Regions from separate parts of the Lactobacillus sp. M0390 genome, predicted to be linked through region 2. Evidence: riboswitches for the same ligand, from Rfam matches in the RefSeq annotation. Region 2 holds a riboswitch; the other holds the start of a gene.
What was found. Region 2 has a riboswitch for lysine ahead of lysA (diaminopimelate decarboxylase). Riboswitches for the same ligand answer to the same signal wherever they lie in the genome.
Positions count from the first base shown of each region.

Region 1: linked by a shared signal. The riboswitch ahead of H3R25_RS07150 (ABC transporter substrate-binding protein/permease) and the one ahead of lysA (diaminopimelate decarboxylase) in region 2 are both predicted to bind lysine.

Region 1 is NZ_JACFPH010000003.1:155,300-162,335, forward strand. Features, by position in the region: gene H3R25_RS07130 (NAD-dependent protein deacylase) at 1-595, shown strand, start outside; gene H3R25_RS07135 (TerC family protein) at 717-1,490, shown strand; partial or broken gene H3R25_RS07140 (DUF488 domain-containing protein) at 1,491-1,850, opposite strand; gene H3R25_RS07145 (DNA-3-methyladenine glycosylase) at 1,896-2,528, shown strand; lysine riboswitch at 2,633-2,808, shown strand; gene H3R25_RS07150 (ABC transporter substrate-binding protein/permease) at 2,920-4,539, shown strand; gene H3R25_RS07155 (amino acid ABC transporter ATP-binding protein) at 4,539-5,288, shown strand; partial or broken gene H3R25_RS09065 (NUDIX domain-containing protein) at 5,441-5,653, shown strand; gene H3R25_RS07165 (hypothetical protein) at 5,764-6,165, shown strand; gene H3R25_RS07170 (replication-associated recombination protein A) at 6,253-7,036, opposite strand, start outside.
Region 2 is NZ_JACFPH010000002.1:400,363-407,398, forward strand. Features, by position in the region: gene dapB (4-hydroxy-tetrahydrodipicolinate reductase) at 1-340, opposite strand, end outside; gene dapA (4-hydroxy-tetrahydrodipicolinate synthase) at 340-1,263, opposite strand; gene H3R25_RS05895 (N-acetyldiaminopimelate deacetylase) at 1,289-2,428, opposite strand; gene dapD (2,3,4,5-tetrahydropyridine-2,6-dicarboxylate N-acetyltransferase) at 2,433-3,143, opposite strand; gene lysA (diaminopimelate decarboxylase) at 3,153-4,463, opposite strand; lysine riboswitch at 4,559-4,736, opposite strand; gene H3R25_RS05910 (aspartate kinase) at 4,909-6,276, shown strand; gene dapF (diaminopimelate epimerase) at 6,273-7,036, shown strand, end outside.

The DNA of each region.
Region 1 (7,036 bases), on a different contig from region 2:
CCGCTCAAAAAACGGGATTTATGATGGAGTTAATGAAAGCCCTGAGACCATTTTAAGTGAGGAAACGCTCTATCAGCGACCTGAATTTTTCTATCAGTTTGTCATGAATAATATGTATTTTCCTGATGCCCAACCTAATAAAATTCATCAAAAAATTGCGGAACTTTGTAATGAAAAAGGCGACCTAATCACACAAAATGTTGATCACCTTGACCATAAGGCAAATAATCACCATGTAACAGAATTTCATGGTAGTTTATATGATATTTACTGTACAAAATGTCGTCAGCCAGTTTCATATCAAGAATATGCTAACTCTTTCCGCCATAAAAATTGTGGCGGCATCATTCGTCCCGGTATTGTCTTATACGGTGAGCAAATCGACCAAACAAACCTTTCTAAGTCAATTAATGCTATGAGCATGTCAGATCTAATAATAATTTGCGGCACCAGCTTTGTAGTCTATCCTTTCGCTCAGCTTCTTTCTTACCGTCAGCCGGACGCAAAGGTTTGGGCAATCAATAAAACGGCTATTCCTGCTGCAGGCATTTCCGCCATCATCGGTGATGCACTGGATGTTTTCCAGCAAATCTAAGTCTATAATTTATTTCACTTATTAGGAGCACTCCTCTTACCTTGTGGTAAAATACTAGCAATTGTTTAATGCGTGAACTGATTATTTATTCAGTTTGAGCACTTAGAAAAGAGTTTTTTAAATGTCAATTATTAAAATGTATGCTCCATTTTTTAGTGCTAGCAATTGGCTGCATGTTTTAACCAGTGGCAAGGACTGGCTAATCATTCTGACACTTATTTTAATGGAATGTCTGCTTTCAGTTGATAATGCAGTTGTTTTAGCCGCACAGACTAAGATATTACCCACCAAGAAAGAGCAAGAAAAATCGCTATTCTATGGTATGTGGGGAGCCTATATTTTTCGCTTTATTGTAATCGGAATTGGCACTTACCTAATTAACTTTTGGGAAATTAAGTTAGCGGGCAGTTTATACCTGTTTTACCTAGCCTTTAAGTTTTTCTACGATCAGCGTCATCCGCAAAAAGCGCAAGCTGAAGAAAAAGCCGAAGGCGAAAAAATTGCACAGCATTCACCCAAAAAAGGCAAACACTTTTTATCACTCTTCTGGCGAACAGTTATTTCAATTGAAGCAATGGATATCGTCTTCTCAATTGATTCTGTTTTGGCTGCACTAGCCGTCTCGAGTAATCCAGTTGTTGTTTTAATTGGTGGCATGATTGGAATTTTATGTATGCGGGGCGTCGCCGAAATAATTATCAAATTAATGGATATTATTCCTGAATTGCAGCCAATGGCCTACGTCCTGATTGCAATTATCGCCTTAAAACTGCTTGTTTCATTACCACCACTTCACTATGAATTACCAAACACTGTTTTTGCAATCATTGTTTTTGGTGTCTTAATTATCACAATTGCGTTTCACTTTTTACGGCTTAAAAAGCATGGTCGTTAACTATAATTGAGAAATAATTTTTTCTTTGAGCGCAACTGCCTGGTTATGCTCTTTATTTTTAGCACCGTACAAAAACAACACGTCTTGTTTCGGCAACTGCTGTTTCACTAAGGACACAAACTCGGCCATGGCTGAATTTGCTTCAAGTTCTGCTAGATACCTTTGCTTAAATTGCATAAATTTACTATCATCATGATTAAACTACTTGCGAAGCTCTTTACTGGGTGCAAGTTCCTTAGCCCAAACATCAAGGCTGGCATCTGTCTTGCTTATACCTCGTGACCATAATCGATCCACTAAAATGCGATACCCCGCAGGCTGCTCTTTTTCATAAATTCGAACTAATTTTATCTGATTCACTTTATTCACCTCTTTGTTAAATCTAGTGTACTACTCAAGGAAAAAATGGATTATTCAACTTACTTTACTAATCACTCAACTGAAGAAATTAGTGCCGATCTACTTGGTCGGCCATTAACTTATAATGATGGCAAACGCACTCTTGGCGGTTATATTGTCGAAGCAGAAGCATACTTAGGAAAAAAAGATCGTGCAGCACATTCTTATGGTGGTCATCGTAGTCCTGCAAACGAAGGTCTTTATGGCCGCGGCGGAACAATCTATATTTATGCTCAACGACAATACTTCTTTTTCGATGTTGCAACTCAAGCAAAAGATGAACCACAAGGTGTCTTAATCAGAGCAATTGAACCTGCCTGGGGAATTGAACAAATGATCAGTAATCGCTCAGGCAAAGACGGAGTTTTATTAACAAACGGCCCCGCTAAAATGATGCAAGCTTTTGGCATTCATGATAAAAATTGGGATCTACATTTTTTAAGTGATTCACCCTTTGCAATCGACTTAAATGATCAACATCAAAAAAGACCGCAAGAAATTGCTAAGAGTGCCCGCATCGGTGTCAACCAATCTGAATTGGAATGGGCAAATAAGCCATTACGTTTTTTTGTTGCCGGCAATCCATATGTTTCGCGAATGAAGAAAAATGATTATCGTGCTAATAATGGCTGGCAATAAGTGCTAATTTTAAATATAAAAACTGGTAAGAGTACACATTTGATTTATAGCTGTTGACAAGTTAACCTTTTTAGCCTATCCTGTTGATTAAGTTAAATAATTTCCAATGCAATAGAGGTTGCGGTAATTACGAAACTAATCTGAGTGAACGAACACAATGAAGATTAGTGTAAGAGTTATCGCCGAAACAAAAGTGCTATTCGCTTTAACACTTTTGTTGGGCTGCAGGAGAAGATCTTGCAGACTGTCCTAGTTAATACTGGGGAGCGCTATATGATTTGTCTAAAATATGATCAATTATAACCTCGTTGTTTTGTAAACAGCGAGGTTTTTATTTACGCTTTTTATTGTATTGGCTTTATTTGAAACAAATTTCTCGGAGGTTTTCAAAATGAAGTCAAGAAATAAGTGGATTACCGCTCTAATCACGGTGATGCTTAGTTTCATCATTACAAGCAATTTTGGTATTACACAAGTTAATGCCAAAAAAGATGATGGTGAACTAAAGGTAGCAATGGAGGCCAACTACCAACCATATAATTGGACTCAAACTACAGACAAAAATGGTGCGGTGCCAATCGAAGGCTCACGCACATATGCCAACGGCTATGATGTTAAAATCGCAAAAATAATTGGTAAACAATTGCATCGTAAGGTTGTTGTAGTCAAGACTGAGTGGGATGGTTTACTTCCAGCTTTAACCAGTGGCAAAGCTGACCTGATTATTGCCGGAATGAGTCCAACTGCTGAACGTGCAAAAGCGATTAATTTTACTAAACCATATCGAAACAGTACTTTTGTTGTTATTACTAAAGTCAATAGTAAATACGCCAACGCTAAAACGCTAAACGATTTTAAAGGTGCTAAGTTAACTGCTCAGCAAGGTACTTCGCACTATGCACTAATTAAGCAACTTAAAGGTGCCAAAAGACAACCAGCAATGCGTGACTTTGCTGCAATGCGTCAAAGCTTAATTTCTGGTACCATTGATGGCTATATTGCCGAAGATACCGAATCAACCTCATTTAAAATGGTTGACCCTGACATCAAGGCAATCCCAATTAGTAAAATGGCAGGTTTCCGCATTTCTAAAGAGGATTCAACTACTGCAATCGGCATCGCCAAGCCAAACAAGGATTTACTCAAGCAAGTTAACCAAGTCTTAGCTACTATTCCAAACTCTGAAAGAACCAAGCTAATGACTACCGCCATTTCACAACAACCAAAAACTGATGAAACTAGCAAGAAAGGTAAACAAGATCCTTGGCTCGTCAGTGTTTGGAAACAATTTGGGGGCATGATTTTAAGTGGTATTGGTATGACCCTTCTTCTTGCTTCAGTTGGTACGATTGCCGGTTTCTTCATCGGTCTTTTCGTTGGTATTATTAGGACTATCCCTACCCCAACTAGCAGAGGTAAAAGATGGTTTTCGAAGTTTATTAACTGGCTTCTATCCGTTTATATTGAAGTTTTCCGCGGTACCCCAATGATGGTACAAGCAGCCGTAATTTATTATGGAATTGCTCAATTCTGGCACATCAATATCGATCGTACACTTGCTGCATTAGTAATTGTTTCGATTAACACAGGCGCATACTTGGCAGAAATTATTCGTGGTGGAATTATTTCCACTCCAGAAGGACAATTTGAAGCTGCCAGCGCATTAGGAATGACCCATAACCAAAGAATGTGGCATATTATTTTGCCTCAAGCTATTAAGAACTGTTTACCTTCAATTACTAACGAGTTCATCGTTAATATTAAGGACACTTCTGTTTTGAGTATCATTTCAGTCTCTGAACTTTTCTTTGTCGGTACAACAATTGCCAGTCAGACCTTTAAGTTCTTCCCAACTTACCTGACAATTTCAGCTATCTACCTGATTTTAACCTTTACAATTACCAGAATCTTTAATCTGATTGAAAAGCACTTGCAAGGAAACAAAAACTACAACTTAATGGCTAATCAAGTTCAAGTAGGCACAGCTCAGGATATGGAGGCCAAAAAATAATGACTGAATCAAATGAAACTATTTTAAGCTTACAGCATTTGCAAAAAACTTTTGGACAACACCAGGTGTTACGCGATATTTCACTTGATATTAAAAAAGGCGAAATCGCAACTATTATTGGCCCGTCAGGTGGTGGTAAATCAACCACTTTACGCTGCATTAATTTACTGGAAGAGCCCACAGCTGGTGAAATTCACTTCCACGGTGAAAATGTCCTTGAGCAAAACTATAATCGTAATATTTACCGTGCTAAAGTTGGGATGGTTTTCCAACAATTCGATCTTTTCGAAAACAAAAATGTTTTAGCTAATTGCATGGTTGGCCAAGAACTCGTCTTAAAGCGTTCCAAGGACGAAGCACGTAAAATCGCCCTTGCCAACTTAGAAAAAGTTGGGATGGAACAATATATCAACGCCCGCCCAAGTCAACTTTCTGGTGGACAGCAGCAACGTGTTGCCATTGCTCGTGCTATTTCGATGGATCCCGAAATTTTATTATTCGATGAGCCCACAAGTGCTCTTGATCCTGAAATGGTCGGTGAAGTTTTAAGCGTTATGAAAAACTTAGCAACAACCGGTTTAACGATGATTATCGTAACGCACGAAATGGCATTTGCTAAAGAAATTTCTGATAAAATGTTTTTCATCAGTGACGGAGTAATTGCCGAGCAAGGTAACCCAGACCAGCTATTTAATCATCCACAAAACGAGAAAACAGCGAAGTTCTTGAGTAATTTTCAAAACAACTAACTTTAAATAAAAAGATGTTCCAAAAAATGGAGCATCTTTTTATTTTTTAATTATACTTTGTAAAAAATCCCTATAGCGTGTTAGTCAATTCTAACAATGAAATATTATTGCAAAAACGCAGTGATTTTAAGCGTTAGGGTTTACCAGGTGTAGCTTTAGAGTTTGGCGAATCGGCTGAAGATGCCTGCAAACGTGAATTTCGCGAAGAAGCCGGACTAGAAGTTACAGTCAAAACTCTTCTTGGTGTTTCTACCAATCAAATTCAACACTACCCTAACGGTGACATTGCTCAAATTTTATATAATATATACAAAGGTATTTTATTTAGAAATAATTACATTATCGCTGCTCTATATCTTGCTTAATTACGTTTGACAAAAATCTATTTCTATTATTATATATAGATAATAGAACCCATCTTTTATATTAGCTGGTTAAACCAGTTTCTTTTACCTTATCAACAGGAGAAAAATTCATGAAGAAAAACGGCTACAAAATCAGCACCTGCGTTCTCGCACTTTTACTTATCGTAACATTAGGCTTTTTGCTCTATACCACTAGAAAACCGCCTACCATTTATGGTGGTTTTACTAATACTGCAACACCAGGAAATGCTTTAAATCCTCATGTAGAAATTTCCTGTGGCACGAAACCCAAATATGCCATATACGTAGACGGACACAAATTTGAAAGAGGCACTTATAAACGTGTAAGTAACAGCACTTTTACCTTAAAAGATACAGATGGCAAAGAGTCCGGCGTCGTTTTCTTATCAAACAATGGCTCTTACTTGTATCATTCCAAGCTAAAGAAAAAGCTGATTAATATTAAGAAACTTCCGGGTAAACCTACTGAAGAACCTATAAATATCCACTAAGTTAAAAGTATAAATGTTATTAGTTGTAACAAAAAAGGTATTAGATTTATGATCTAATACCTTTTTATATACTCTCTTAGTCTCGCCTTAATCATCGTTTTCTCTGTGCCATTCTTTAATCTGCTCCAGCCTCTTTTTAAAGCGGTCTTCATGACCTTGCGAAGTTGGCAAATAATATTCATGGCCTTCTAAACTCGGCGGCATAGTTTTCATTGTCGTTAACTTGTCTTTAGCATAATGAGCCAATTGGTAATCTTTGCCATAACCTAGGTCCTTCATTAACTTGGTTGGTGCATTGCGAATCTGTAATGGCACTGGTTCATCAATCGTCTTTTTGACATCATCTTCAGCAGCTAATCTAGCTTTATAAACCGCATTTGACTTTGGCGCAAGCGCCAGATAAATCACTGCTTCCGTCAAATGCACATCACATTCAGGCATCCCTAAAAACTGACAAGCCTGAAAAACATTGATAGCTACATTTAATGCATTAGTATCTGCCAAGCCAATATCTTCACTGGCAAAGCGCACCAATCTGCGAGCAATATATAGTGGATCTTCTCCACCTTCAAGCATCCGCGACAGCCAATAAATTGCCGCATCTACATCGCTGTTACGCATCGACTTATGAAGCGCTGAAATAATGTTGTAGTGCTCCTCACCGTCTTTATCATACAAGACTGACTTTTGCGTGACTAACTGCGACAAGCTATCCATGGTTACACTGACCATATTGCCAGTTTTATGACCATTTAAAACCGCCATTTCCAGCGTGTTCAATGCTGTTCTCGCGTCACCGTTAGCAAACTTGGCAATTGCTTTAATTTCTTGGTCGCTAATTTTAACTGACAGCTTGCCAAAACCATTAGGA
Region 2 (7,036 bases):
TAACCCCGCCTAGCTGTTGGTCTTCTGCAATTTTTTGCAGGTCTTCTGTTTGCTCAGTTGTCAGCCCACTTGTACCGACAATTGGTCTCATTTGGTGGTTTAAAGCAAACTTGACGTTTTCAAAAACAGCCTGAGGAGTAGTAAAGTCAATCCAAATATCTGCATTAATTTCAATCTCATCAAGTTGGTCAAAGCACTGGACAGTATTAACAAAATCCCCATCTTTCTTAGCATGCGGTGCTAATACACCAACCAGTTCACAATCTGTTTGTTTTTCAACTAGCTGCACAACTTGCTTTCCCATTGATCCAGTCGCGCCAGCAATAAAAACTCGTTTCATTAATCTACTCCTAGTTCTACTGGTAACTCATGCAGTAATGCCGTTTCCTTTAAGCCCAAATGTAGTGCCAATTGCTTTTTCTCTTCTTCATTTAAAGTAATCATTGGCAAGCGGCATCCCCCTGCTGGTAAGTTTTGTGCATTTAAAACCGCCTTAACTGGAGATGGTGACGGGTACATAAATAATGCAGCCATTTTTGGTGTCAGTTTTCGTTGTAGTGCTCCAGCTGCTTCCACATTACCAGCTTCCAAATCATCATACATTTGGCGCATTGCTTTGCCATAAATATGTGAAGCAACAGAAATTACGCCTCTTGCTCCTAAAGCTTTAGCGCTGAGTGCCTGCGCATCCTCACCGGTATAAACTAAAAAGTCACTTGGCGCATGCTCAACGATATATTCCAAGTCTTCTATTTCTGTACATTGCTTCACGCCGGCAATATTAGGATTAGCAGCCAATTCAACAACAGTTTCCTTAGTGATTTTTACACCTGTACGACCAGGAATGTTATAAATCATTAGTGGAACCTTTGATTTTTTGGCAACAGCTTCAAAATGCGCTTTGATTCCACGTTGATTGGGCTTGTTGTAGTATGGCGTAACAACTAAGGCCATATCAATGCCTGAAATTTGACTAACTTCCTCTGTGAAATCGACCGTTTGAGCAGTGTTATTGCTACCTGTACCTGCAATCACTGGTACTCGACCTGCAACTATTTCTGCAAAGCGGGTATAAAGCTCGATTTTTTCATCATGGTTCATCGTAGCCGTTTCACCAGTCGTACCACCAATTACAAAACCGCGACTTCCTGTGGCAAGCAAAAGTTCCGTTAATTCTTTTAAACCGGGATAATCAACTTCACCTTGCTCATTAAATGGTGTGATCAACGCAGTTAATAAATCAGCGTTAGTAAAATCTGTCATAGTTTTTCCTTTCATTATTAGTCATTTACATGTGCTCTTCGAAAAAGCCGACTATTGCTTTAATCCCTGCCCCAATTGCACTTTCTTGTGGACTGAAAGTAGCGGAATGAAGCTGAGAGTCATCTTCCACGCCAAGCCAGCACATTGTTCCAGGAATTTGGGCAAGTAAATAACCAAAGTCTTCACCTGTCATTGCCGGCTCAGTTTCTTGATACTTAACTGCTGGGTTATTTTTCATGTAGTCAATAAATTCGGCTGTAATCTTAGGGTCATTTTCGACCGGCCAATAGCCACCTTGGTTAATTTCAATTTCTGCCCTAGCTGCAAAACTTTGACCGATACCAGCTGTTACTTCACGCAAACGCTTCTCAATTTGTTCAATCATCGTTTGCGTCAAGCCGCGAAGCGTACCTTCTAGATGCGCATGACCAGCAATTGCATTTCTAATTGTGCCTGCACGAACCTTGCCAATTGTTATCACGCCGCTTTCAATTGGATCTATGCTGCGCGCCACAATTGTCTGAATCTGACTAATTAGTGCAGCTGCTGCTACAACCATATCATTTGCACGCTGTGGATATGCAGCGTGACCATCTTGACCATACAGATCAATATTAATTTCTGCTGCGCCAGCAAATAGTGTTCCGTTGCGGCACCCAATTGTTCCTGCTGGTAAGTCAGGCGTAACGTGTAATGCAAAAAATTCATCAGGTCGCCACTCACCAGCAAAAACGCCCTGTTCATATGCTAGTTTGCCACCGTTTTTGCTTTCTTCAGCAGGTTGGAAGAAGAAAAGTAAATTATCTTGTGGTTGATGCTCACTAAAGTAATTCAAAATTCCTAATGCAACTGTCATATGAATATCGTGACCACACGCATGCATTTTTCCCTCATTTTTTGAAGAAAATGCTAACCCAGTTTTTTCTTTTACTGGTAGTCCATCAATATCAGCTCGGTAACCAATCGTTTTTTTAGGTCGCTTTCCTTGCACTCTTACCAGTAAGACAGTTGGCAACTCAGGAACAGTTTTAATCTGTAAAAATTGCTGATCAAATTGTTGAATGACCTTTAATAAATACTGCTTGGTGTCATGCTCTTGCAATGCCACTTCGGGAATTTGATGTAAGTCACGACGAATTTGAATCAGTTGACTAGTAGTTAACATTAACTCACAGCTTTCTTAAATCTTGCTCAATCTTAGTTTTGTCAGTAGTTTGTTCGTCTCTTTTTTTAACAACTTTGGCTGGGACGCCTGCAACAACAGTGTTAGCTGGAACGTCTTTTGTCACGACCGCACCTGCGGCAACCACAGCATTATCACCAACTTGAACCCCTTCTAAAATCACTGCGTTAGCACCAACTAGAACATTTTGTCCAATCCTGACCGGTTCGGCAGAAGCAGGCTCGACTACACCCGCTACAACGGCACCAGCACCAATATGGCTGTTAGCCCCAACAATTGCACGCCCGCCCAAAACGGCGTTCATATCAATCATTGCCCCATCACCAATTTCAGCACCGATATTAATTACCGCTCCCATCATAATAACCGCGTTTTTACCGATACTTACTTGTTCACGAATCAAGGCACCAGGTTCAATTCTTGCTTGAATGTTTTTCAGATCTAAGAGTGGTACTGCAGAATTACGGCTGCAGTTTTCAACTTGATAGTCATTGATCTTTGCCGCATTAGTTCGTAAAAATGGTACTAGATCATCCCAGTCACCAAAAACAACACCGCAATTACCCTCGATAAATGTTCTTACTTCTACAGGCCATTTCAAGTCCTCCAAGTCGCCCTTAACATAAATCTTAACTGGGGTTTTCTTAGGCGCATTGGCAATAAAATCAATAATTTCTGTCGCTGACATATTTTTCATTTGATATCCTCACTTTTCTTGATAAAAACGGTCATTCTTAATTAAATCGTCATAGGTTTCACGTGTAACAACTTCTTGTGCTTGTCCATTTTCTGCAAAAACAACTGCTGGTCTTGGAACACGGTTATAGTTAGAAGCCATGCTGTAACCATATGCTCCAGTTGCAAGAACAGCAATTACATCCCCTGGCTTAGTTTTTGGTAAACATGCCTGATCAATCAAAATGTCACCAGATTCACAATAGCGTCCTGCTAAATGGATCTTTTCAACTGGTTCAGCCGCTGGTCGCTTGGCAACCAGTGCTTCATATTCTGCTTGATAAAGCGCAGGTCGAATGTTATCACCCATGCCGCCATCAACGGTCACATAAGGAGTTAAACCTGGCACATCCTTTCTGGAGCCAACGGTATAAAGACTATATCCTGCTTCACCAACAATTGAGCGCCCGGGTTCTACCCAGATTGCTGGTACGTTTAACTGATACTGTTCAGCTAATGTACGGACACTGGCAATGATTTGTTCAACAAATGTACCTAGCCCAATCACACGATCTTTAGCAGTATATCTTATGCCAAAACCGCCGCCTAAATTTAGAACCTGTGGCTGATAATCATACTTTTGCTTCCATTCGTGAACTAGCTGCATCAATTTTTCCACTTCAAGATTAAAACCTTCAGTTTCAAGGATTTGTGAACCAATGTGAGCGTGAAGTCCAATCAATTCCATTTGCTCTTCCGCTTCAACTTGTAAAAAGGCTTTTTCTGCTTGACCCGAACGAACATCAAACCCAAATTTACTGTCTTCTTGACCGGTTTGATCATATTCGTGCGTATGTGCACTCACACCAGGAGTGATGCGGAGCATTACTTGCACTTTTTTGTTTGTTTCATGCAGTACTTGCTTCAGGAGTTCAATTTCATGAAAGTTATCTAGAATGATTACCCCAACATTATTTTCAACGGCCATTAACAGTTCATCTTTTGTTTTATTATTACCATGAAAACTGATTTTTTCCGTTGGGAAGCCGGCTTTCAACGCTGTATACAGTTCTCCACCTGAAACAACATCAATGTGGCCACCCAATTCGTTGATTACTTGATAGATTGCAATCGAGGTAAAAGCTTTACTAGCATAGCTGATGGCATAATCAACCTGTCCAGCAACAAAAGCTTGTTTAAGTGCATTGAACTGTTTTCTAATTTGGGCAACATCATAAACCACCAATGGCGTGCCAAAGTTTTCGGCTAGCTTAAGTGCATCTACACCTCCAATCATTAAGTGACCTTGATCATTCGTCTGGTAATAATCATTCGTTGACATCTAATAACCCCCGTTTTTTGGTAAAGAAAAAGACCCTTTAATACGCGCATAGCGTACAAAAGAGTCTTTCAGATTAAACCTTGATCTGATTCAGTTTTGGCGATAGCGCTCCGCAAATTTAAATTTGCGACAGTCCGTAATTTATTAGATTACGTCCCAGCCGATTAACTACCGCAATAATTAACGCTTCGGCAACCGCCCCTTTCGCTAGCTTCACCGTTTTTGCAGAAACTCCACTAGGTACTTTTGTTAGTTGCGACCTCTTCGTTTGATTTATAAAAATATTATTATTATTAATATTAATTGTCAACGACTTTTTCATAATTAATTAACTTTATTTTTAAAAACATGACTGCAGTTATGTTTTAGTTGCAGATAAAAATTAAAATGTTAAAATGCGTTACTATCGAATTTAAATTATTTTAATTAAGTAGGTGTTGCAAAAATGAAAGTTGTTAAATTTGGTGGTAGTTCACTTGCAAGCGGTGAACAATTTCAAAAAGTGCTAAATATCATTAATGCTGACCCCACCAGAAAAGTAATCGTTACTTCCGCACCAGGAAAAAGATTTGCGGAAGATGTAAAAGTTACAGATCTGTTAATTGAATATGCCCAAAAAACAATGAAACAACAAGACACTACTGAAATTATTCAGCAAATTTGGACGAGGTATCAAGAAATTGCCGCTTTTTTTGCACTTGAGCCCCAAAAATTTGCGTTCTTGCACCAAGAGTTGGTTGACTTACCAATAGTTTTTAATGACGAGCCAGAATACCTAATGGCAGCTTTCAAAGCACACGGCGAAAAACTCTGCGCACAGTTACTAGCATTAATTTTACAAGAGCAAGGTTTGCCAACGCGCTTTCTAGACCCACAGGACGCTGGTTTTTTGGTAAGCAGTGCTGCCAGCGACGCTCAAGTCCTACCTGAAACTTATCAAAATTTACTTAGATGGCGTGAAGTGCCAGAAATACTAGTAGTTCCGGGATTTTATGGTGTTACAACTCAGGGCAAAATTGCCACTTTCTCACGTGGTGGATCGGATATCACCGGTTCAATCTGGGCAAGAGGAATTAAAGCAGACTTGTACGAAAACTTTACTGACGTAAATGCAATTTATGCCGCGGATCCTAGAATTGTTGCTAACCCTCATCCAATTAAAATTATGACTTACCGGGAATTACGGGAACTATCTTATGCTGGTTTTTCAGTTTTCCATGACGAAGCGTTGATTCCGGCAATTCAAGGCCAGGTCTTCATCAATGTTAAAAATACTAATCACCCTGAATTACCAGGAACGATGATTGTACCTGAAAAAGATTTTCATCCTAAAAGTACGATTACAGGAGTTGCCAGCTCAAATCACTTTTCCGCTTTATATTTACACAAATATCTACTTAATAAAGAAACTGGTTTTACTCTTAAATTACTAGAAATATTTTACAAGTTTAATATTTCGTACGAACACATGCCCTCAGGTATAGATGATCTAACGGTTATCTTTGACAAACGGCAGTTTACTGAAGAACTGCGCGCGCAAATGTGCAGTGAAATTCAAAAAGTGATTCATCCCGACCAATTAGAATGGATTGATGATTATGCTATCATTATGGTAGTTGGCGAAGGGATGCGGAATAAAATTGGCGCAATGAAGAATATCACTACCCCCTTAGCCAAAGAGCATATTGCCATTCACATGATCAATCAGGGTGCATCGCGTATTTCTATTATGTTAGGCACCAAGAAAGAAGACGCAGCAAATGCTGTTAGCCAAATTTATCAACAATTTTTTAAAGGAGTAGCAAAATCATGATTCAAATGCAACAAGTGCATGGTTCGCAAAATCAATTTTTCTTATTAGATCAGACTCAATTAGAAAAGCCACTTACCGACCCCGAATTAGTTAACTTAGCACGTCAATTAACGGATAGACGAACTAACTTTTTGGACGGAGCAGATGGTTTACTAGTCATTAGCGAGTCCAGCCATCCCGACGCTCTAGGGAGGATGCAAGTAATTAATGCAGACGGTTCGTTTGCATCAATGTGTGGCAATGGTTTGCGCACTGTTGGTCGTTATTTAGCGGAAAAATACCACAAAACATCTTTTAAAGTGGAAACAGATCAAGCCGATCTTGCTGTAACATGTCAACCAGATTGGGCAGAAAATGTTAAGGCAGTCGGAGTAGAAATTAGTCCTATCAGCTTTAAAGCAAAAGACTTACCATTTAACAATTTAGGTACTGATGAATTAATCGACCAAAATGTTCCTGCCTTTGATGATGATTTGACCTTTACAGCAGTCGCTGTGCCTAATCCTCACCTTATCAGCTTAGTTTCAGCTGATGTGTTACACAGCGATTTTCTAAAAACTTTGGGTGCAGCGTTAAACCGACCTAACCCCTACTTCCCTGACGGTGTTAATGTTAGTCTGGCACAAGTAATTGATTCTGATCATCTTTTTGTCCGTACTTATGAGCGCGGCGTCGGTTTTACTAATGCCTGTGGCACTGGGATGTCTGCCGCAAGTCTCGTATTTGCCCTAACTCAACCGCAAGAACACGCTTTTGAGCG